DNA from 3 places in the Sphingomonas sp. AC449 genome. Region 1 is predicted to be linked to each of the others. Evidence: predicted binding sites of a transcription regulator. Region 1 holds the regulator's gene; each other region holds the start of a gene.
What was found. The regulator LexA, encoded in region 1, represses DNA repair genes until DNA is damaged. The targets are predictions, from matches to a motif close to GTTCCNCNCTTGTTCT.

Region 2: AC0CH3_RS03450 (ImuA family protein) is a predicted target of LexA. The motif match lies at 2,162-2,177, and genes of this name have one in related genera.
Region 3: AC0CH3_RS04555 (S24 family peptidase) is a predicted target of LexA. The motif match lies at 1,576-1,591, and genes of this name have one in related genera.

The regions. Positions count from the first base shown of each region.
Region 1 is NZ_CEEDCZ010000002.1:420,262-427,437, forward strand. It holds gene AC0CH3_RS05535 (ComEC/Rec2 family competence protein) at 1-607, shown strand, start outside; gene lexA (transcriptional repressor LexA) at 945-1,658, opposite strand; gene AC0CH3_RS05545 (molybdopterin molybdotransferase MoeA) at 1,726-2,910, opposite strand; cobalamin riboswitch at 3,167-3,378, shown strand; gene AC0CH3_RS05550 (HoxN/HupN/NixA family nickel/cobalt transporter) at 3,607-4,596, shown strand; cobalamin riboswitch at 4,702-4,917, shown strand; gene cobW (cobalamin biosynthesis protein CobW) at 5,055-6,119, shown strand; gene cobN (cobaltochelatase subunit CobN) at 6,125-7,176, shown strand, end outside.
Region 2 is NZ_CEEDCZ010000001.1:677,593-684,768, reverse strand. It holds partial or broken gene AC0CH3_RS03460 (error-prone DNA polymerase) at 1-359, opposite strand, end outside; partial or broken gene AC0CH3_RS03455 (Y-family DNA polymerase) at 748-1,218, opposite strand; gene AC0CH3_RS03450 (ImuA family protein) at 1,382-2,143, opposite strand; gene AC0CH3_RS03445 (hypothetical protein) at 2,600-3,100, opposite strand; gene AC0CH3_RS03440 (DUF3732 domain-containing protein) at 3,322-5,328, opposite strand; gene AC0CH3_RS03435 (three component ABC system middle component) at 5,330-5,815, opposite strand; gene AC0CH3_RS03430 (ABC-three component system protein) at 5,818-6,993, opposite strand.
Region 3 is NZ_CEEDCZ010000002.1:203,022-210,197, forward strand. It holds gene AC0CH3_RS04540 (acyl-CoA dehydrogenase) at 1-934, opposite strand, end outside; gene AC0CH3_RS04545 (hypothetical protein) at 1,002-1,343, opposite strand; gene AC0CH3_RS04550 (hypothetical protein) at 1,340-1,528, opposite strand; gene AC0CH3_RS04555 (S24 family peptidase) at 1,637-2,257, shown strand; gene AC0CH3_RS04560 (DUF2207 domain-containing protein) at 2,254-2,421, opposite strand; gene AC0CH3_RS04565 (autotransporter assembly complex protein TamA) at 2,630-4,645, shown strand; gene AC0CH3_RS04570 (translocation/assembly module TamB domain-containing protein) at 4,645-7,176, shown strand, end outside.

The sequences.
Region 1 (7,176 bases):
GTGGATCGCGGTCTGGCGGACGCGCTGGCGGCGGCTGGGTGCGATCCCGCTCGCGATCGGCGCGATCTGGGCGCTGACGACGCCGCCGCCCGATATCCTGGTAACCGGCGACGGGCGGCACGTCGCGGTGCGGACGGCGGCGGGGCTGGCGCTGCTGCGCGACCGGGCGGGGGCGTATGTGCGCGATACGCTGGCGGAAAATGGCGGGGTCGACGGCGAGCCGTTGCTGCTGGCGGATCAGCCCGATGCGCGGTGCAGCCGCGACCTGTGCATGACGGATGTCGTGGCAGACGGGCGACGCTGGCGCGTGCTGGCGACGCGCAGCATGTATCGCGTGCCGATCGCCGACCTCGTCGCCGCGTGTCGCGCGGCGGATATCGTCGTCAGCGAACGGGGGCTGCCAAGGAAGTGCGAGCCGCGGTGGCTGAGGCTTGACCGGTCGACGCTGCAACATACCGGCGGTGTCGCGCTGACGTTGCGGACTGGGCGGGTGGCGACGGTCCTCGAACCCGGTGATCGGCATCCCTGGCGTATGCCCCCGACGCTCGAACGATCCGCGGGGCGGTTCGGTCACGAGGCCGGGCGTCGGGTCCGGTCCTGGTCGTAAGCGGAGCGCACTGACGCGCGGGATGGCAACGCGCTCGCGTTACTACTGGCGAGATTTTCTGGCGGGTGGACCGTTGGCCGTAATGGCTTTGCTGTATCGTGCGGGCTGGATCAGTTCCGGCTCCCGCATCGAGCCTGGGCCCTCGCCGACAGGTTTGCCGATCCGGGACGTACGGGACGACGCTCTTGGCCCTGGATCCTGACTTTCGTCAGGATGACGGGGGTAAGTCAGATCCGGAGTTGGAGTGAGGCGCTCTTCTTTCCCGGTCCTGACGTCTGTCGATAAGGGCAGGAGGGAGTCGACCGCTTCGTCATCTACCTTCCTGGGGACCCCATAGTCAGTCGTAACGCCGCAGGATGCCCGACAGCTTGCCCTGCACACGGACCTGCGCGGGGGCGTAGCGTTGCGGATCATAGGAGCGGTTGGCGGGGTCGAGCCGGACCATCGCGCCTTCGCGGCGGAAATATTTGAGCGTCGCCTCGCTGTCCTCGATCAGTGCAACGACGATCTCGCCGTCGCGGGCGGTCTCGGTGCGGCGGATCAGCGCATAGTCGCCATCGAGAATTCCCGCATCGACCATCGAATCGCCGGACACCTCGAGCGCATAATGCTCGCCCGAGCCAAGCAGGGCGGCGGGGACGGCCAGCATCGAGCTGCCTTCGAACGCCTCGATCGGCACGCCTGCGGCGATCCGCCCGTGCAGCGGAATCTCGACGACGTCGTTCGCGGCGACCGGGATATGCGCCGGGCGCACGCTGGGCGACGGCTCGGCGTTTGCCGGAGCGGCCGGGGGCGTGGCCTTGGCAGCAGCCGATTTCGTCGCGGGCATGTCCGGGCGCTCGGGCATCCGCAGGATTTCGAGCGCGCGCGCGCGGTTCGGCAGGCGGCGGATGAAATTGCGCTCCTCGAGCGCGCTGATCAGGCGGTGGACGCCCGATTTGGATTTCAGGTCGAGCGCGTCCTTCATCTCCTCGAACGAGGGCGAAACGCCCGTCTCTGCGAGGCGATCGTTGATGAAGCAGACAAGCTCGTGCTGCTTGCGCGTGAGCATAGCGGTTCTCCGTCCGGAACAGACGAGGAACTTCTATGGAACACAATGGCCGGCGTCAAGCGATCCGTCAGGCGATGATGAGGATTTCCGCCGAGTCGCCCGCACGCGCTGCGGGCGCGTCGCCGTCGCGGACGATCAGGCAGGTCGACCGCGCGAGCGTGAGCAGCATCGAGCTGTCCTGGATGGTCGAGGCATAGGCGCGACCGTCGCGGAGTTCGGCGCGCATGTAGTCGGTGCGCGACTCGTTCGGCGGCAGATCCTCGCCGAGCAGCGCGTGCGTCGTCTGCGGGAGCGGATCGCGCGCGCCGAGCATGTGCGCGACGACCGGGCGGACGAACAGGATCGCCGTGACGAAGGCGGAAACGGGGTTGCCGGGCAGGCCGAGCAGCATCGTCCGACCGAGCGTCCCCGCCATCATCGGCTTGCCCGGGCGAAGCGCGATCCGCCAGAAGTCGATGCTGCCGCCTGCCGCCTCGATCGCGGGGCGGACAAGATCATGGTCGCCGACCGACGCGCCACCGGTGGTCACGAGCAGGTCGGCGTCGACGCCCGCAAATGCGTCGCGCAGCGTGTCGAGACGGTCGGGCAGGATCCCGAGATCGACGATGTCGACGGGCAGATCGGCGAGCAGCGCCGCCAGCATGATGCCGTTCGATTCGGGCAAAGGGACGGGATCCTCGGTCGAACCGGCGGGGACGAGCTCGTCGCCGGTCGCGGCGACCGCGACGCGCAGGCGCCGCCCGACGGGGAGCGCGCCATGCCCGCCGGTTGCCGCAACGGCGATGCGGGCCGGGCTCAGCCGGTCGCCCTGGGCGATCAGCCGCGTGCCGGTGGCGAAGTCGAGGCCCTTCCGGCGCGTGTTGCGGCCTTCGTACGCGGGGCCTTCGCCATCGAGCGACAGGCGGTCGCCGTCGCGCGCGGCCTCTTCCTGGACGAGCACCGTGTCCGCGCCGGCGGGCATCGCCGCGCCAGTGAAGATGCGCGTCGCCTCGCCCGCGCCGACAATGCCCGCAAAGGAGCGGCCCGCAGCGCTTTCGCCGATCACGCGCCACGGCCCCGGCATGTCGGCAAAGCGGATCGCATAGCCGTCCATCGCCGAAAGGTCGGTCGCGGGCTGGGTCCGGCGCGCGACGATATCCTCCGCCGCCCAGCGCCCGATCGCAGCGCGCAGGGGAACATGCTCGGCAGGAACGCGCGCAGCCATCGCGAAGAGGCGGGCCTGGGCTTCGGCAACGGGGACGAGAGGGGGCATGAAGGCTCCGGTGGGCAGGCGTGGGAAAGGATGCAGGGGGATGGATACGGGGGCTGGAGGCAAATGGGGGTAGGCGGCTACTCGTATGACCCCGCGGACGGGGATAGCGGGCCGCGTTACGGGTGGCGATGGTGCGATAACGTTCCGACCCGCCGAGACGTTGCGGATCGCGGTGCGCGACGGTGCCGCATGCAAATCCTGTCGTCAGCCGCGGCAAAGCGCGCTAACCTGGATTGGCTGATCCGGCGCAACCCGGATCGGCACAGATCGCGTCGGTGCCCTTCGGGGCTTGAATGGGAATGCGGTGCGGGGTTCGCCCCAATGCCGTGGCTGTCCCTGCAACTGTAAGCGGCGAGCGACACGCACGCGCCCCCTCAAAAAGGGCAGCCACTGGGCCACCGGCCTGGGAAGGTGTGCGTCGAGCCTTGACCCGCGAGCCAGGAGACCTGCCGGCGTCTGGTCGCTCTTGTCCCGGTCCAGGGGGTGACCGAGGCACGGCCTGCGCCGTCTGAGCGACGACCATGTGGCTGGGGCCGCATCGGCGACGCGTGCCGGCCGCTCATGGCGTCCGGCCGGCGCACGTCCCGGCCGTTCGCGCGGCAGGCCCCCGCCCGCGTCGGACGCCGGGGGGTAGACATGACGAGCTTGACGATCGAACGACCGGTGCGAGGCTCCGTGCGTAAGCGTGTGGGTGTGATGTTCGCGATGCTGGTCGCCGCGAACATCGCCGCGTGGGGGTGGGCGTTCTCGCTGTTCCACGCACAGCCGCTGATGCTCGGAACCGCATTGCTCGCCTGGGGGCTTGGTCTGCGTCACGCGGTCGATGCCGACCATATCGCGGCGATCGACAATGTGACGCGCAAGCTGATGCAGGAGGGGCAGCGGCCGATCGCGGTCGGATTCTGGTTCGCGATCGGGCATTCGGGGATTGTCCTGATCGCCGCGGTCGCGATCGCGCTGACCGCCAATGCGCTGTCGCAGTTCGAGGCGTTCAAGCAGGTCGGCGGCGTCGTCGCGACGATGATCTCCGCGCTGTTCCTGTTCACGATCGCGGCGATGAACCTGATCATCCTGCGATCGGTGTGGCGGACGTTCGGGCACGTCCGGCGCGGTGGAGCCTATGTCGAGGAGGATCTCGACCTGTTGCTCGGCAACCGCGGGCTGCTCGCGCGGCTGTTCCGGCCGATGTTCCGGCTGGTGACGCAAAGCTGGCACATGGCGCCGCTCGGGTTCCTGTTCGGGCTGGGGTTCGACACCGCGACCGAGGTGGCGATCCTTGGTCTAAGCGCGAGCCAGGCGGCGGACGGGCTGTCGATCGGCACAGTGCTGGTGCTGCCGGTGCTGTTCGCGGTGGGGATGGCGCTGGTCGATACCGCCGACGGGGTGGTGATGCTCGGCGCGTACGAGTGGGCGTTCGTGAAGCCGATCCGCAAGCTGTACTACAACATCACGATCACGCTGATCTCGGCGATCGTCGCGATCGCGATCGGGGGGATCGAGACGCTGGCGCTGATCGGGTCGAAGCTGGGGCTGAGCGGCGGCGTGTGGGACGCTGCTGCCGCGCTGGGGGAGAATTTCAACGGGCTCGGGTTCGCGATCATCGCGCTGTTCGTGGCGTGCTGGGTGCTGAGCTTTGCGATCTATCGGTGGAAGCGGTTCGACGAGATCGAGGTGGTGCGGGGGTAGGGTCTTCGCTGATCCTCCCCCGCCAGGGGGAGGATTGTGAGGGCGATGTGCATTGGCAGCCTTTGCGAATTGCTCTAAGTTGGTCCTCGAGGATTGGTTCTACCGATCCTCGTTGATCGCGCCGGTGCCCTTCGGGGCTTGAATGGGAATGCGGTGCGGGGGCTTTGCTCCCAATGCCGCGGCTGTCCCTGCAACTGTAAGCGGTGAGCGAGACGCACGGGCCCTCCAGCGCGGGGGCAGCCACTGGGTCGCGGACCTGGGAAGGCGTGCATCGAGCTTTGACCCGCGAGCCAGGAGACCTGCCAGCGTTATGGTCGCTCTTGCCTTGATCCAGGGGATGGTCGCGGCACGGTAACCCGTCTGAGCGACGAACATGTGCGGCCGCAAGGTCGTGCGTGCGTGTGGCTGCGGACGTGCGTCTGTCCGTGGCCGTCGTTCCGACGCCGTGGAGAGCAAGCATGTCCGATATCCAGCCGAATCCGGCCCCCCCGAGCCTGGCCAAGGTTCCCGTCACGATCGTCACCGGGTTCCTGGGGGCAGGCAAGACCACGCTGATCAGCCACCTGATCCGTAATGCGGGCGGGCGGCGGCTTGCGGTGGTGGTCAATGAATTCGGCACGCTCGGGATCGATGGCGACATCCTGAAGGGCTGCGCGATTCCCGATTGTCCGGCCGAGAACGTCGTCGAGCTGGCCAATGGCTGCATCTGCTGCACCGTCGCGGATGATTTCATCCCGACCGTCGAGACGCTGCTCGCGCTCGACCCGCGGCCCGACCATATCCTGATCGAGACGTCGGGGCTCGCTTTGCCCAAGCCGCTGCTCAAGGCGTTCGACTGGCCCGCGATCCGCTCGCGGATCACGGTCGACGGCGTGATCGCGCTCGCCGATGCCGAGGCGGTCGCGGCCGGGCGGTTCGCGCCCGATCTCGCCGCACTCGATGCGCAGCGCGCCGCCGATCCGAGCGTCGATCACGAGACGCCGCTGTCCGAGGTGTTCGAGGACCAGCTGGCGTGCGCGGATCTGGTGCTGCTCACCAAGGTCGATCTCGCCGGGCCCGAGGGCGTGGCGAGGGCGCGTACGGTGATCGCGGCGGAGTCGGCACGGCCGCTGCCGGTGATCGACCTGACCGACGGGGTGATCGACCCGCGCGTGATCCTGGGGCTGGGCGCGGCGGCGGAGGACGATATCGCCGCACGCCCCTCGCATCACGACGGCGAGGATGATCACGAGCATGACGATTTCGACAGCGTCGTCGTCGAGCTTGGCGAGATCGCCGACCCCGCCGCGCTGACCGCGCGGATCGAGGCGCTGGCCCGCAGCGCGGATATCCTGCGCGTGAAGGGCTATGCTGCGGTCGCGGGCAAGCCGATGCGGCTGCTGGTGCAGGCGGTCGGCGCGCGCGTGCGGACGCAATATGACCGGTTGTGGCGCGCGGACGAGCCGCGGCGCACGCAGCTGGTCGTCATCGCCGAGCATGATCGCATCGACGCGGTGCAGATCCGGGCCGCGCTGGACGCCTGACGGCGATGCACGTCGTCTTTCGCGAGACGCATGGGCTGGAGGAAAGCGCGGTCCCGCAGGACCTCGCGCAGACCCCCGCAGACCTTGTCGTCCTGTCGTTTTCCGACAGCGACCTCGGCGCATTCGCGGCGGGGTGGCGGCGCGCGGATGCGGCGGGAAGCCCGTTGCCGTCGGTCCGGCTCGCCAACCTGTCGACGCTCGCGCATCCGCTCTCGGTCGATACCTATGTCGAGCGGACGCTGGCGGGTGCGAAGGGGGTGCTGATCCGGCTGATCGGTGGCCGCGCCTATTGGAGCTATGGCCTGCAACAGGTCGAGGCGCTCGCGCGCGCAAAGGGGATCGCGCTGGCGGTGCTGTCGGCCGATGGGCGGATCGATCCGAGACTCGATGCCGCATCGACGATCCCGGTATCGACGCTCCGGCAGCTGGCGATGCTCTGCGATACCGGCGGCACGGTCGCGGCGCAGGCGGCGCTCGCGCAGTTCGCGCTTGCGGCGGGGCTGTATGCGGGGCCGGTGCCGGGCGTGCGGACGATCGCCGAGGTCGGTGGGTGGCAGCCGGGCGGGGGCGTGTCGTGCCCCGCGGCGTTCGCGCTGACCGCCGGGCGCCCGCGCGTGCTGCTGATCTTCTATCGCTCCTATCTGACGGCGGCGGACCTGCATCCGATCGAGGCGTTGCATGCCGCGCTCACCGGACACGGGTTTGACGTGCTGGGCCTGTTCGCGCCGTCGCTGAAGGCGCCCGACGCGGCCGGGTGGCTGGCGCGCTGGGTCGCGGCGCTGGCACCCGCGGCGATCGTCAACGCGACCGCGTTTTCGGCGCGGGGCGCAGGCGAGACGACACCGCTCGACGGTGCAGGGGTGCCCGTGTTCCAGATCGCATTGGCGACCTCCGATCGCGCCGCCTGGGCCGGTTCGAGCCGCGGGCTGTCCCCGGCCGATCTCGCGATGCACGTCGTGCTGCCCGAGGTCGACGGGCGACTCTTCGCAGGCGTCGCGAGCTTCAAGGAGGATGGCGCGCGCGACCGCGCGCTCGAATATGCGCGTCGCGAACACCG
Region 2 (7,176 bases), on a different contig from region 1:
AGATCCTCGGGCAAGCCGAGCGCCTTGCCGACGTCGCGCACGGCGCCGCGCGCCCGGTAGCGTGTGACGACCGCGGTCAATGCCGAGTGGTTGCGGCCATAGGTTTCGTAGATCCACTGGATGATCTCTTCGCGGCGTTCATGCTCGAAATCGACGTCGATATCGGGAGGCTCGCGGCGCTCGCCCGATACGAACCGTTCGAACAGCAGCTCGTGCTTGATCGGGTCGATCGAGGTGACGCCGAGCACGAAGCAGACGCAGCTGTTGGCGGCCGAGCCGCGGCCCTGGCACAGGATGCCCCGGCGACGGGCTTCGCGGACGATCGCGTAGACGGTCAGGAAATACGGCGCATACGCCAAGCCCCTTCGCGCGGAGCAGCTCGGCCATGTCGCCGAGCAGATCCTGCATCACCTGCGCGATCGCGTCTGCGGTGACGATCGGTTCGAGCAGCCGGCGCTCGACGACCGGCATGACCTCGTCGGTGCGCGGCGTGATCGGTTCGGCGACCGCGCCGAGGGCTTGATCGAGCCGCGTGATCGCCGCCAGGCCTAGCCGGCGTGCCATAGGCCCGCGTGCGACAGGCAGGAGATCGGCGACGCGTTCGAAGCCGAACTTGCGGGCGGCGACAAGCGCGGTGCCTGCTAGGCGCAAGGCCGCGACCGGTAGGCCGCTGAGCGCGTCGACCGTCCGCCCTGTGGGCACGATCGCGATGTCGGCCGATCCGAACCGGGCAACGGCGTGGGCCGCGCCCGGTGTGTCGGCGACTGCTACGCGTGCCGTGAACCCGGCACGTTGGCAAAAGGCGCGCAGACGCCGACAGAACCGCTCTTCGCCGCCATGGAGATGCGCGCAGCCGGTCAGGTCGAGCCACAGCCCATCGGGCGGCGTGGCAGCTGCGATCGGCGACCAGCGGCGCACCGCGCGCAGTGCGAGCCGGTCCAGCAACGCAGCATCCGCTTCTGTCTCGGACGGTCGGATGTCGAGATCGGACACCAGCGCACGCGCATGGGTCGCGGCCATGCCGATCGTGATCCCCAATGCGGCCGCGCCATCGCAGGCAGCTACCACCTCTTCGCGCCGGCCAACCTTGCCGACCAGCGCGAGCGGCGCCCGGTGGAACGCAGCTACGGTCGCCGCGACCCTGTCGTGACTGTCGGCTTGCGCAAACCCATGAAACGGATGGTTCGCCGCCTCCGATCGTCGGCCAAGTTCACGCATGGGTGGTTTCGCATGCGCGGGCAGCGCTGCGATCTCACCTTCCACATCCTGCCTGGTTGGCATGTCGGTACGAGCCCACCGCGCACCCGGCCGCCACCCGCCGCCCCGCGGTACCGAACACGCACCGGGATCGTCGTCGACGGGAAGCTGAAGGGCTGGCCGCTCAGGCCGCCGCGTAGCGTGCCGGTCCAGCCGTCTCAGCCGCTCGATGGCCAAGTGCGGCAGGAACAGCGAGACAACCCGTCTCATCGCAGCCCTCCAAAATCATCGAAAATGCTTCGCCGCCACGCTGCCGTGCGACCTCGACCTGCCACCGCGATCGGCCGACGCCGGCAACACCGAGGCGCTCGGATGACGCACTGGCGATCCGCCAGCGCGTCCAGGCCGCAGACGGCTCGGCGAGCGGATCCTGGTCGCGATTACGTCTGCGTCGCAGGATGAGAACGGGAATGTCGGCGTCGGCCGCGACCAGTTGCAGGCGCCGGGTCGCCACCATCGACATCCGGCTAACCTCGGCGATCACCGCCGACGGCGTTCCATCGCGCACCGCGTCTTCGACGACGGCCAGCAAGGCTGCATCGTCACGGGGTTGTGCATGGATCAGGTCGGCAGGCGATAGCCCCGCCTGCTCCAAGCCCGGCGCATAGAGATCGTTGCGACAGCTCACCCACAGCACCGGTCCGCCTGTATGCGCCGCTTCTCGTGCGGCGATGCCTGCGAGGAACAGCGTTGCTGCGGCATCGTCGACCATCGAACAACTTTGTGCGGCGACCTCGTGCAGTGCGCCGGCGCGAAGGCCTCTGCTCGCGAGGCGATCGTCGAGCGCAGGGATGCCGAACGGCATGATGCGGTGATCCACAACCGGCGTTGCGATTGTCCGCAGGTGGGCGATGGTTGTCGGCAGGGACTCGAGGGCGGTGATCATGATGTCTAGACTCTACCTGTTCCCTTTATGTTCCGTTACTAGAACCGTTTGGTCAAGCGTCAGACTCGAGACTCATGTGGATAAGGTTCCAGCTACTGACGCTGCGAAGCACGTTTTGCTATGGGCTGCGGAGCTGGGCTAACGCCCTTGCGAATATGCAAACGACGGCCGTTGGACATGGTGATCGGCGTGCGGAATCCGGCCCGTTTCCCGCGCAGTCGTACCTTCGTCAGTAACCCTGTCGTCGAGCTCGGCAGGGAATGAATTTGGCCACAACCTTCTGCCAAGTGCATGAAATGCAATCCAGATTAGACAGATTTGCATTCGCCATTGCCCTGCCTGGCGGATACCAAGGTGACGCCTTTCAGGCATCCTCTCCTAAAACTTCCCGGGTTGCTTTTGGCGGCCCCTTTTTTTGCCCGGACGCATCCGGCACAGCGTTTCCGGTGCTCCGAGCTACCGGACGTTCGCGTATAGCGATCGGCTGTCATCGAGCATGCTGATGGGTGTCGGGGTGATCCAGTCCGCCCCCCGCATCGGATATGGGCCGTAGAACAGATCGCCGAGCGCACGCCGGTAATGCGCGTTCATCCAACGTCGACGGCGATGCTCAGGACCATCGTAAATCATGTGGCAGCGCTGGCAGAGCGCGGCCAACTGGTGAAGCGCGCTGTCGCTAGGGTCGTGATTGAGATGTGCGCAGGCCAGCACCACCGGTGTCCATTTACCTGAATCGAGGATGTTCTCGGTCGGTCGGCGAACACGTCGGCCGTCGCCGTTACGCCAATACGACCGGCTCCTGTCCCACCAGCGTCCGTCGCCCAGGTGGAAGACCCGTTGCCCATGCGGGCGCCCGCAATGTTCGCAGCGTCCGCCTGCCCGCACGAAGCGGACCAGATGCGATAGCTGCGGCCAATCGATCGGGTACAGGAAGACATGTTCGGGGCGGATCGGCATCGGTGCTGTCCACCAACATCATCGCTACCCGTATGTCTAGCGACGCACTGGCCGTTTTATGTTCTTGCTATGTCCTACGGGTAATCATTCGTGCATTCCTGAATTCAACAGCCAGCTGAGACGAGACGGATCGAATGCGATGGGCTTTTCAGGAACACAGTGGCCGGAAGGGCTGAACGACGAGGGGGCGCTGCGGCGTCTGCAGGCGCTGTGTCTGGCTGCTACTGTAGCCCTGGCAACCACGCGTTGGGGATCAGTGAATCATTGAGGCCGCGCCAGTTTTCCGCTTCAAAAACATTATCTTGGTCGCCCCAAGCATGGTGATCAGCATGGTCTAGAACGATGATCTGCAGTTGATTATCGAATTTCTCCTGCGCTCGGGCGAGCGCTGAAAATATTTGTCGCGTGCTTTGAAGGTCGTCCAACGGCTTACGGCCTCGCGGACTTTTGAGTGCTGGTATTCCGTTAGGATCAGTAACAAGCGCATCAAAAGTATCGCTTGGGAAATACACCTGACTCGGCTGGTCAATTACAAGAAAAGACGGAACGGGATTATTAGTTTTCCGAAGGAGGCATACCCCTTGGACCGCAAGAAGCGTGGCCAGATGGTAGGCCATCCAGTTTTCGCCACTGCCGATCTCCCATAGGTAATCTGGCTTATTGGCACCATCTCGCTCGAACTTTAGATTTAGCTCACGGTGGTCAAGAATGGGCCTTCCTTCAGCTCCGGAAACCTCAAGGGCTTCGACGAAGCGTACAATATAATCAGATATTTGCTTGGCCTTGGCCTCTTCCCGGTTCTTGCGTTCCCCGACGTTGAGCAGTCTTTGTAGATCGCGGATCTGATTCTGCAGCACGTTCGCCTGAACCTGCAGCCCGTCGTCCCCTTCGACGTCACCAAGCATTGTCAATGCCTGCTCGGTTCGACCTATAAAGCGATAGACATTCTCAAGACTCTGGCTTCGGCCCTGCTCGCGATCCACAACGGTTTCGAACTCTTTGCGGGTCCGTCGCAATTCCAGAATAGCGCGCTCCGATGCAATCAAGCCACGTTCGATGCCAAGAATTTCGTGATCGACCATGGGGGCGGTCGACGCCGTGCCCGCAGTGAGATCCGACAGTTCCGAAATCGGTCCATCAAGCGCTTCGAGCGCAATCCGCGCTTCATCGGTGTCTGAACCACAAAGCACGCATTTGTCCGCCATGACGGTGCTTTTCAGCCACCCGGCTCCTGCGACCCGGTTCTGTTGATCCTGTAGGACATCGTCATAATCCGATACTGAGCGGCGCAAGCTCTTCAGGCGTCGCATCCTACGCTTATTAGCCGCGATCTCGACATCGAACGCCTGTTCGCGCTTTCGAATGTCTTCCAGCCGCTGGACCGAAACCGACACCCGCCCCGACGCAGCGACGGTCGTGCCGCCAGCATCAACGACGCTCTGAAGCAATATGATGAGCGTCCGTAGATCCTCAGGTACACCACCGGCGGGAAGAAGATTGAGTTCCTGCGCAAGATAAAAGGCGCCAACAGCGTTGGACTGCCAATTATGCAGTCCATTTCGCCGAACTCGCAACTCTGACTCCAGCTTTCGCAGCTGCTCCTGTAGTAGGTGTAAGCTATGCATCCGCATCAAGTCGTCATTTGTTAGAATGCCAAGAGCAAGCGGTAAAACGTTTCGAAGCTTTTCTCGATGGTTAGATGAGTCAGCTTTGAAGAACATCGTATATGGATTGGCGACTATATGCTGTGGAAGAAAGTTAAACGCGGCCATGTCCCGAAAGGACGCACGCTCGCTAAACCCTTTACCCTCCGGATCGAGTTGCAAATTAGAAAGTCCTGAAAGGGCATCCATCATCAGCTTAAAGCTGACGGCCTTCGCATTTCCAATCGGAACGACCGGCAGTGTTGTCTCGGTATCAGCTCCTTGTTGGATCCAATACTCTTGAGATGCTTGCCTTCCATCGGGTTTTTGTCGAGCCACACGCATGGGCCCCGCGTCCGTCTCTAGCACTAGGCCATACCACGACGCATAGTCCCGGATTTCTCCAACCGGAATCGTACAAGTGCCCGCCCCTAAAACATAGTCGATGATCGAGATAATTGATGACTTTCCTGTTGAACTCCACCCGGTGATTACGCTGACCTTTGTTGGATCAAACCTGACGATGCGTGGCGCGTGACTGGTATCAACGGGCCACACGATAAGCTGGTGAATCAAAAGCTTCATATCAAAACTCGATAATTAAACGACGTTGAAGACTTTGGAGAGATTCAGTAGCAAACCACGTTCCAAGTCGTTTGGCGGCCAGAAACATCTCGTTTACGTGCCCACTCGCGTCTCGAATGGCGAGAGGCAATGCGGGCCCGATCGCCCTGAACGCTGGCAGGCCTTCACCTCCCTCTCGTAATAGAAGACCTGACGATACGCCTACTTGCAGCGCTTCGAGAGCTTCGCGGGCATAGCTTTCGATGCGATACTGGAGACCCGCGACGATATCAGGACGATCCGAGACAGCTTTTAAAAGCCCGCTTTCGAATTTCATGCCTTTGATTTTTTGAACCGAACTGCGGTGATACAGCATGCCCGCGGCTACCAAGAATACGGGCAGACTTGGTGGATCGCCGGTTTTACCCTCCGAGTAGGCGTTGGCAAATTGCCAGAAGGTTCGCGCCCCGAGCGCCGGATTTCGAAGAATAACCTCTTCATGATCCATTTTCACGTGCGGTCACCGCTGAGCTTGAAATGTGGATCCCACCAAACCTTATCGTCATCAGCCAAACGATGATAATGGCCGGCGGTCATATACAATTCGTGACAATCCTGCCCGGCAAGTGTCTCGTGGTGGTCGAAAGTCGCCTGTACCAGTATCTGCCTACCGACGTCCGTACGCGATCCCGTCGGTAAGGCCATTTTAGTGCGTCGGACGATATTGCGCCATCGTTGGCCGAGGCGCTCGCCACGATTGAACCATTCCTCAATCGGTATTTCGCCCTCCGCCGCGAGCCGATGCTTTTCGATATTGAACTGAACGAAGTGCTCTACTGCCTCAAGCACCCAATCTTGTTCTAGATCGATGCGACTCAGGTGCTCGACGAATGGGCGGGCTAGCGCTCGATCACGATCCGCTTCGGTCACAATCACATCGCCAGCGGGCTTAGGCAGGAATCGCTGCCTAGCCACTTGTTCTTCAATCGAACGACACTGGAGAACGCAAGCCTGTCGCGATATGACCCCCGGCTGCTGAGAGCCCCAGAGGTTACGCAACACTCCGGTGATCCAACCAAGCAGTTTATCGAGAACCAACGTTGCATCGACCCTTGGATGGATCGCGAACCCGTTGATCATCTCCTTACGAGCGGCCTCAATTTCGAACGCTTCCACAATCTCGATCCGCGCGATCAGTTGCTCAAGGCGTTCGTCGTCGTGTGCAAGAACGGCATCGATCAAAGCCTGGACTTTTGACACCGATTTTGATCGAAGTTGCGCCGCCGAACGCATGAGCAGGACGACATCTGACGGACTTTTGGTTCCCAAGCTTACGGCCTTGAGAGCCATAACGATCGTGCCTTTGGCAACAGTATTAGTCACAAGCAGGTAACGGTCGCAGAGTTGTCCTTCCAACCGGGGCAGCAAATCTAGCCAAATCTCGAACGTACGCCACAAGGCTTTGCTACGGTTCCCGAGAATATCAACGCCGGGACGGACGGAATTTTTGTCTTGCTCATGAAGAATTGGAATCCCGCCACGCAGCGCAGATACGTCATCGAAATACTCGACGGCTATGGAGACGTCGGCATCGACCTTGCTAAGAAGGTAGAGCGCTCGATCCAGCTGCAGTATGTGCGCCGCGCCCTGTGGGGCTGCCGAGCTAGATCTCAATGACGATGCCAATCGACGCCCCCTCCCCTCAAGCCATTTTCCGCGCCTAACATTCTGCCGGAGGCGCGAGCTTATAGCTATACCGGTCCGAGTCTACGGATGGGACTGCTGAATTGAAGCGGTGTCCAAATCGTTACCAAAGCTAGCGCCGAAGCGCTGACGCCGAGATCAAGGCGAACGTGACGGAAGTTGCAA
Region 3 (7,176 bases), 220 kb from region 1:
GCAGGGACGCCTGCAGCCCGAGCGCAATCTCGGTCTCCATGTCCGCGAGCTTCTTCTGGAAAAGCTGGCGTCCGGCGAGCGGCGTGCCGAACTGGTTGCGATCGAGGCCATATTGCCGCGCGGCATGGAAACAGAATTCGGCGGCGCCGAGTGCGCCCCACGAAATCCCGTAGCGCGCACGGTTGAGACAGCCAAACGGCCCCTTCAGCCCCTGCACGTCGGGGAGCAGCGCATCCTCGCCGACCTCGACTTCGTCCATCATCACCATGCCGGTGATCGACGCACGGAGCGACAGCTTGCCCTCGATCTTGGGCGTCTCGAGCCCCTTCATACCGCGCTCGAGGATGAAGCCGCGGATGCCGCCACCATGCTCGTCCGACTTCGCCCAGATGACGAACACGTCAGCGATCGGCGAGTTTGAGATCCACGTCTTGGCGCCAGAGATGACATAGCCATTGGCCGTCTTCTTCGCGCGCGTCGTCATGCCGCCGGGATCGGAGCCGGCATCGGGCTCGGTCAGCCCGAAACAGCCGATCCACTCGCCCGTCGCGAGCTTGGGCAGATATTTCTTCTTTTGTTCTTCGGAGCCGAACGCGTTGATCGGATACATGACAAGGCTCGACTGCACCGACATCATCGAGCGATAGCCCGAGTCGATCCGCTCCACCTCGCGCGCGACCAGACCATAGGCCACGTACGACGCGCCGACGCCGCCATATTCTTTGGGGATGGTCGGTCCGAGCAACCCGAGCGCGCCCATCTCGCGGAAAATCGCGGGATCGGTATGCTCGTGCTGGAACGCGTCGATGATCCGCGGCGCGAGCTTGTCGTCGGCATAGGCCTTCGCGCTGTCGCGGATCATCCGCTCGTCCTCGCTCAACTGATCGTCGAGCAGGAACGGATCTGCCCAGTCGAACTTGCCCATCCCGGCCATCGTCATCTCCTTCGTTGACCGCTGACTTCGTGGTTCGGCGGTCGAAAGTCCAGCCCCACGCGGGCGTTTAGACGTCGATCAGTGTGAGCACGGCGATGGTTGCGTGCACTTCCGCGCCGATCACGACGGATGAGTCGATTGCCAGATCGACAACGATATGCCCGCGCAGGCAGAAAGCGGCTTCGGGAAGCGTCGACAGCCAGGATAGAATACCGGGTATGCCATCCTGCGTCGGCGACGCGACGACGATCCTGAGCAGGATCTGGTCCCCCGTAAAGGTCGCACTCGACCAGCACCGGCTCGCGATATCCGTGACGCCGATCGCGTGGCCCGCGGTGGTCGCCTCGCTGCGAAGCGCGCGCGTGAACAGCGTCCCGGCATCGGGGCGGCGGATCTCTTCCATCCTCATGCCTGATGGCCGGCGTGATGACGGTTCAAGAAGCCTTGCAGGCGCGCCATCATCGGCGGGCGCGGCCTGCGACCGCGACGCAGATCCCGGACCAGCCGCGGATCGCGCGCAGCCAGCCGTCCGAACGTGGTGGGCGGCATTCCGGCCACTCTGAGATACTCGTCTATCCTCATCAGCACATCCATCCGCCTGCCCTCCGGTTTTCGACGCGATCCCCACTGGATTCGCTGATGTTCCTTCTTTGTTCTTTTGAGCGCGGCTTGTCTAGGATTTTTCCTATGCTATGGTTGTGCATGCCGAACGCAGATCCCCGGGAAACGTTGGCGGTCCTCGCCGAGGCGCGCGGCGACAGCCTTGCAGCCTTGTCGGCGATGATCGGGCGTAACGCGGCCTATCTGCAGCAGTTCGTGAAGCGCGGGTCGCCACGGCGACTGGCGGAGGGCGATCGCCGGATGCTCGCGCAATATTTCGGCGTGGCCGAGGCCATTCTGGGGGGCGATACCGTCGAGGCGGCGGGGTTCCGCATCGCGCGGCTGGCAGTACGGGCGTCGGCCGGCCCCGGTACCCTCGTCGACGACGAGGTCGTCGTCGGTACCGACGTGATCGATCGCGCACTCGCGCGCCGGCTTGGCTTGCGCGACGGCAAGGCCGCGATCATCCGCGTCAGGGGAAGCTCGATGGAGCCGGGGTTTCGCGACGGCGACCATATCGTCGTCGACACGGCCGACCGCGCACCACGGTCACGCGGGGCTCCCTATGTCGTCAGGATCGGCGATCTCGTGATGGTCAAACGTGTCGCGACATCGCGGGGCACGCTGACGGTGACGAGCGACAATCCGGCGGCGGATGCGGTGCCCGCCGGTGACGTCGTCGTGATCGGCCGTGTCGTCTGGCAGATGCGCGAGCCCGACTAGCGGCGGTCCCGCATCCAGATCACGACCGCCGCGGCGACACCGATCGCAGTCCCGATCAGCAGCCCGGGTGTCGCCTGCCCGATCGCGAATCCGATCGCGGCACCTGCGAGAATACCGAGCGCAATGAGGGCGCCGCCGGCGGCACTGGGACGTTTTTCAGACATAGGCTGTGCCTGCCACGACATCGTGCGCGATACCAGCTTGCTATCGACGTGACGGGGGACTCGGCCGGGGGGCTGGCGGCACGCAACCCGGCGCAGCTGTCCTAATCGATTGATCGCCCGCCAAGTTTCCGAAGCTCCATGATGAAACGTGGCGAAAATGCGTCACGAATGACTGTCGCGCGGACGGAAGCCCGGCTAGGACGCGGTCATGGTGTTCCGCTTCGGGTGGGTCCGGCTCGGCACGGCCACCGCCATCCTTGTCGTACCCGGTTTCACCGCGACGTCCGTTGCGGTCGCGCAGACAGCGGCGTCGGCGCGCGACGCGGTACCGGCCACGGGCACGCCCGCCGGCACCGCACGGGTGCAGGATCCGGCCGGACAGGTTGCGCTCGATCCGAATGCGCCGCTCGACGCGATGCCCGATATCGGCGTGGCGTGGCCCGACCTCGCGGCGTCGCCTGCGGATCCGGTGACGATCGCGACGACCACCGATGCGGTGGCCGAGGCGCGCTATGTGTGGCGACTCGACGGTATCGACGGCATCGACAACACGCTGTTGAAACTGCGCTTCAGGCAATTGTCGACGCTCAACGCCAATGACGGCGAGGTCGCGAATGCCGCGCAGCTCGACCGGCGTGCGCGTGAGGACGCCGATCTGCTCAACAGCCTGCTTCGCGCGGAGGGCTATTACGATGCGCGCGTGTCGACGCGGGTCGAACCCGGCGCCAAGCCGCTGGTGATCGTCTCCGCGGAACCCGGTACGCGCTATGTCTTCAAGGGCGTCACGATCGACGGGCTCGCGGCGGCCGGGGACAAGGCACCGGCACTCGCCAAGGCGTTCGGGGTCAAGGCCGATGACCCGGTCAATTCGGACGCGATCGTGGCCGGCGAGGCGCAACTGACGACGCAGATCGGGCGCGAGGGCTTTCCGTTCGCCAAGGTCGGGGACTCGGCGATCGTGGTCGACCATGCCACCAGGACCGCAACGCTCGACCTGTCGGTGGTTCCCGGCGGTGCCAAGCGGTTCGGCCGGATCGTCGCGTTGCCCGGGAACCGCGTGTTCGACGCCGGTCATGTCCAGGAGATCGCGCGATTCTCGCCCGGCCAGCCCTATGATGCGAACGACCTCGACGACCTGCGTCGCGCGCTCGTGCAGACGAGCCTGGTATCCTCGGTCGAGGTCAGGCCGATCGCCGGCGCGACCGCGGACAGCGTCGATATCGGCGTCAAGCTGGACCCCGCGCCCCCGCATACCATCGCGGGTGAACTGGGCTACGGAACGGGGGAGGGCGCGCGTGCGGAGGTCAGCTGGACGCACCGCAACCTGTTCCCGCCCGAGGGTGCGCTGACGCTGCGCAGCGTGATCGGCACGCAGGAGCAACTCGGGTCGATCGTCTATCGCCGCAACAATTTTCATGCGCGCGACCGCGTGCTGACCGCGCAGGTTTCGGCGGTGCACATCAATCGCGACGCCTTCGACGCGCGCACCTTCACGCTCGCCGGCAGCGTCGAGCGGCAGACGAACATCTTCTTTCAGAAAACCTGGACCTGGTCGCTCGGTGCCGAACTGGTCGCCTCTGACGAGCGCGACGTGATCGTCACGACCGGCGACCCGAGGCGGCGGACCTTCTTCATTGGCGCGCTCCCGACCAGCTTGAACTATGACGGGTCCAACGACCTGCTCAATCCGACGCGCGGGTTCCGGCTTGGTGGCCGGCTCAGTCCGGAGGCATCGTTCCAGGGCTCGGTGTTCGGCTATGCCCGGACGCAGGTCGATGCCAGCGTGTACCATACGGTGCGGGACGGGATCGTCATCGCCGGGCGCACGCGCCTCGGGACGATCGTGGGGGCACCGCGCGATGAGGTGGCGCCGTCGCGGCGCTTCTACGCGGGCGGCGGCGCATCGGTCCGCGGCTATGGCTATCAGTCGATCGGCCCACGCGACCCCAACAACGACCCGATCGGAGGCCGCAGCCTGACCGAATTCTCGATCGAGGCACGCGTCAAGGCGTTCGGCAATTTCGGCGTCGTGCCGTTCCTCGACGCCGGCAACATTTACACCTCGCCGCTGCCCAAATTCACCGGCCTGCAATATGGCACCGGGATCGGCGTGCGCTATTATTCGAACTTCGGACCGATCAGGCTCGATGTCGGGACGCCGATCAATCCGCAGCCTGGTGACAGCCGGATAGCCGTCTACGTGTCGCTCGGGCAGGCATTCTGATGGACGCGCAGGACCAGGCGGAAACGCCCGCCGTGGCGGAGCCGCGCACGCGCGGCATCCGCTGGTGGCGGTGGCTGGTCGGGGCGATCATCGCGCTGCTCGCGATCGTCGCGACCGCTTTGCTCGTCGTCGATACGGATATCGGGCATCGCTATGTCGCGAACCGGATCGGCGACATCCGGACCGCGAACGGCCTGCGGTTCACCGTCGGCCGGATCGACGGCTCGCTCTATTCGAACACGCGGCTGGTCGACCTCCGCGTCTACGATCTCGACGGGCTGGTGTTCGAGGCGCCGCGTGTCGCGCTCGACTGGTCCCCGTTCCGCTGGTTCTCCAACACGCTTGATATCGATCGTCTGGCGATCGATCGGGCGGCGCTGCTGCACACGCCGCGAACGCGCCCGTCGCGCACGCACACACCGATCCTGCCCGATTTCGATATCCGCATCGCCCGGCTTTCGGTGGGGCAGCTGACCCTCGCGCATGGCGTGCTCGGCACCCGGCGCGTCGCGCGGCTCGATGGGCGCGCCGACATCCGGTCCGGGCGCGCGCTGGTCGACCTCGCGGCACGCGTTGCCGGGAGCGATCGGGTGAAGTTGCGGATCGACGCGGAACCCGCGCGCGATCGCTTCGACATCGACGTATCGGCGCAGGGGGCCGCCAATGGTGTCCTCGCGCGCATGGTAGGCGTCCGGCGCAGCGTCGTCCTCGACGTCACCGGCGACGGCAGCTGGGCACGCTGGACCGGACGCGCCAGGGGTCGGGCGGGTGGTACCGATGTCATCGACCTCGCGCTCGAGCAGACTCGCGGTCGCTATGGCTTGTCGGGTACGCTTGCGCCGTCCGCGATACTGACCGGGCGGCTCCAGCGCCTGACCGCGCCGCGAATTCGCGTGAATGGTGCGGCCACCTTCGAACGGCGGCGGATCGATGGACAGCTTTCGGTGCGGTCGCGCGCGCTGGCGATCGACACGACGGGCATTGTCGATCTCGGCGCGAATGCGTTCCGCGACGTGCGGATCAAGGCGCGGCTGCTACAGCCATCGGCGCTGATCGGAACGATGAGTGGCCGTGCGATCGAAGTCCGGACGATCCTCGACGGTCCGTTCGCGACCGCCAGCTTCGATTATCGGATCGACGCCGAGCGTATCGCCTTCGACAAGACCGGGTTCGAGCGCGCGCGCGCGGCGGGCAAGGGGCGGTTGTCCGCCGCGCCCGTGATCGTCCCGATCCGCTTTACCGCGGCGCGCGTGACGGGGGTCGGCGATGTCGCCGGCGGCATCCTGCGCAACCTGTCGGTCGATGGACGCTTCCGGATCACCCCCGCGCTGCTCACCGGCGATGACCTCGTGCTGCGATCGGACAAGCTCAACGGACGGATCAACCTGCAACTCGACCTGCGTACCGGACGGTTCGAGGTCGGGGTGAACGGAACGCTCGGGCGCTATCTGATCCCGGGGCTCGGCATCGTCGACGTCAAGTCCGACCTGCGCGTGGTGCCCGGCCCCAATGGCAGGGGCACGCGCGTCGTCGGACAGGGTTCGGCGCAGATGATACGCCTCGACAACGCCTTTTTCCGGAGCCTGGCGGGGGGTCTCCCGCGGCTTACCGCGAAGCTCGAGCGGACAGCCGACGGCATCCTCCACTTCACCGATCTCGTTCTCGTTGCCCCGCAGATCCAGCTTCGCGGCAACGGATACCGACGTCGTGACGGCAGCTTTCATTTCGAAGGCGGCGGGCGGCAGCAGACCTATGGTGCGGTGACGCTGACGCTCGACGGCAGGATCGAACGGCCGACGCTCGATCTCGTCTTCGCGCAGCCCAATGCGACGCTCGGCCTGTCGAACGTCCGCGCGCATCTCGATCCGACGGCCCAGGGCTATGCGTTCAATGCGGCAGGCGGGTCGCGACTCGGACCGTTCACCGCGAATGGCGCGATCCTGCTGCCACGCGGCGCCGGAGCGACGATCGCGATCGGCGCGCTCGACGTCAGCGGGACCCGCGCTACCGGCAACCTTGCGATCGTCGCTGGCGGCTTCAACGGCCGGCTCGCGGTCGGCGGCGGCGGCCTGTCCGGCGAATTGCTGTTCCGTCCGGTCGGCGACGATCAACGGATCGAGGCGCATCTCGATGCCCGTACCGGCGCGCTCGCGGGCTGGACGCTCAGTCGCGGTCACCTCGACCTCGTCACGGTGCTCGATCCCGCGGGAACGTCGATCGAGGCGAAGGTGACCGCGCAGGGGCTGCGGCGGGGCAAACTGAGCATCGCGCGGCTCGGCGGCACCGCGTCGCTGCGCGGGGGCGTCGGACAGATCAGGGCGTCGATCGCGGGGTCGCGTGGTCGCGGTTTCGACATCCAGAGCGTCACGCAGGTCACGGCGGACAGCTACAGCATCGCCGCACAGGGAACGCTCGATCGCCGCCCGCTCAAACTCCTGTCGCCGGCGATCGTGACACGCGACGGCGACGGGTGGCGGCTCGCACCGACCCGGCTGAGCTTTTCGGGCGGGGAGGCGATGGTCGGGGGACGG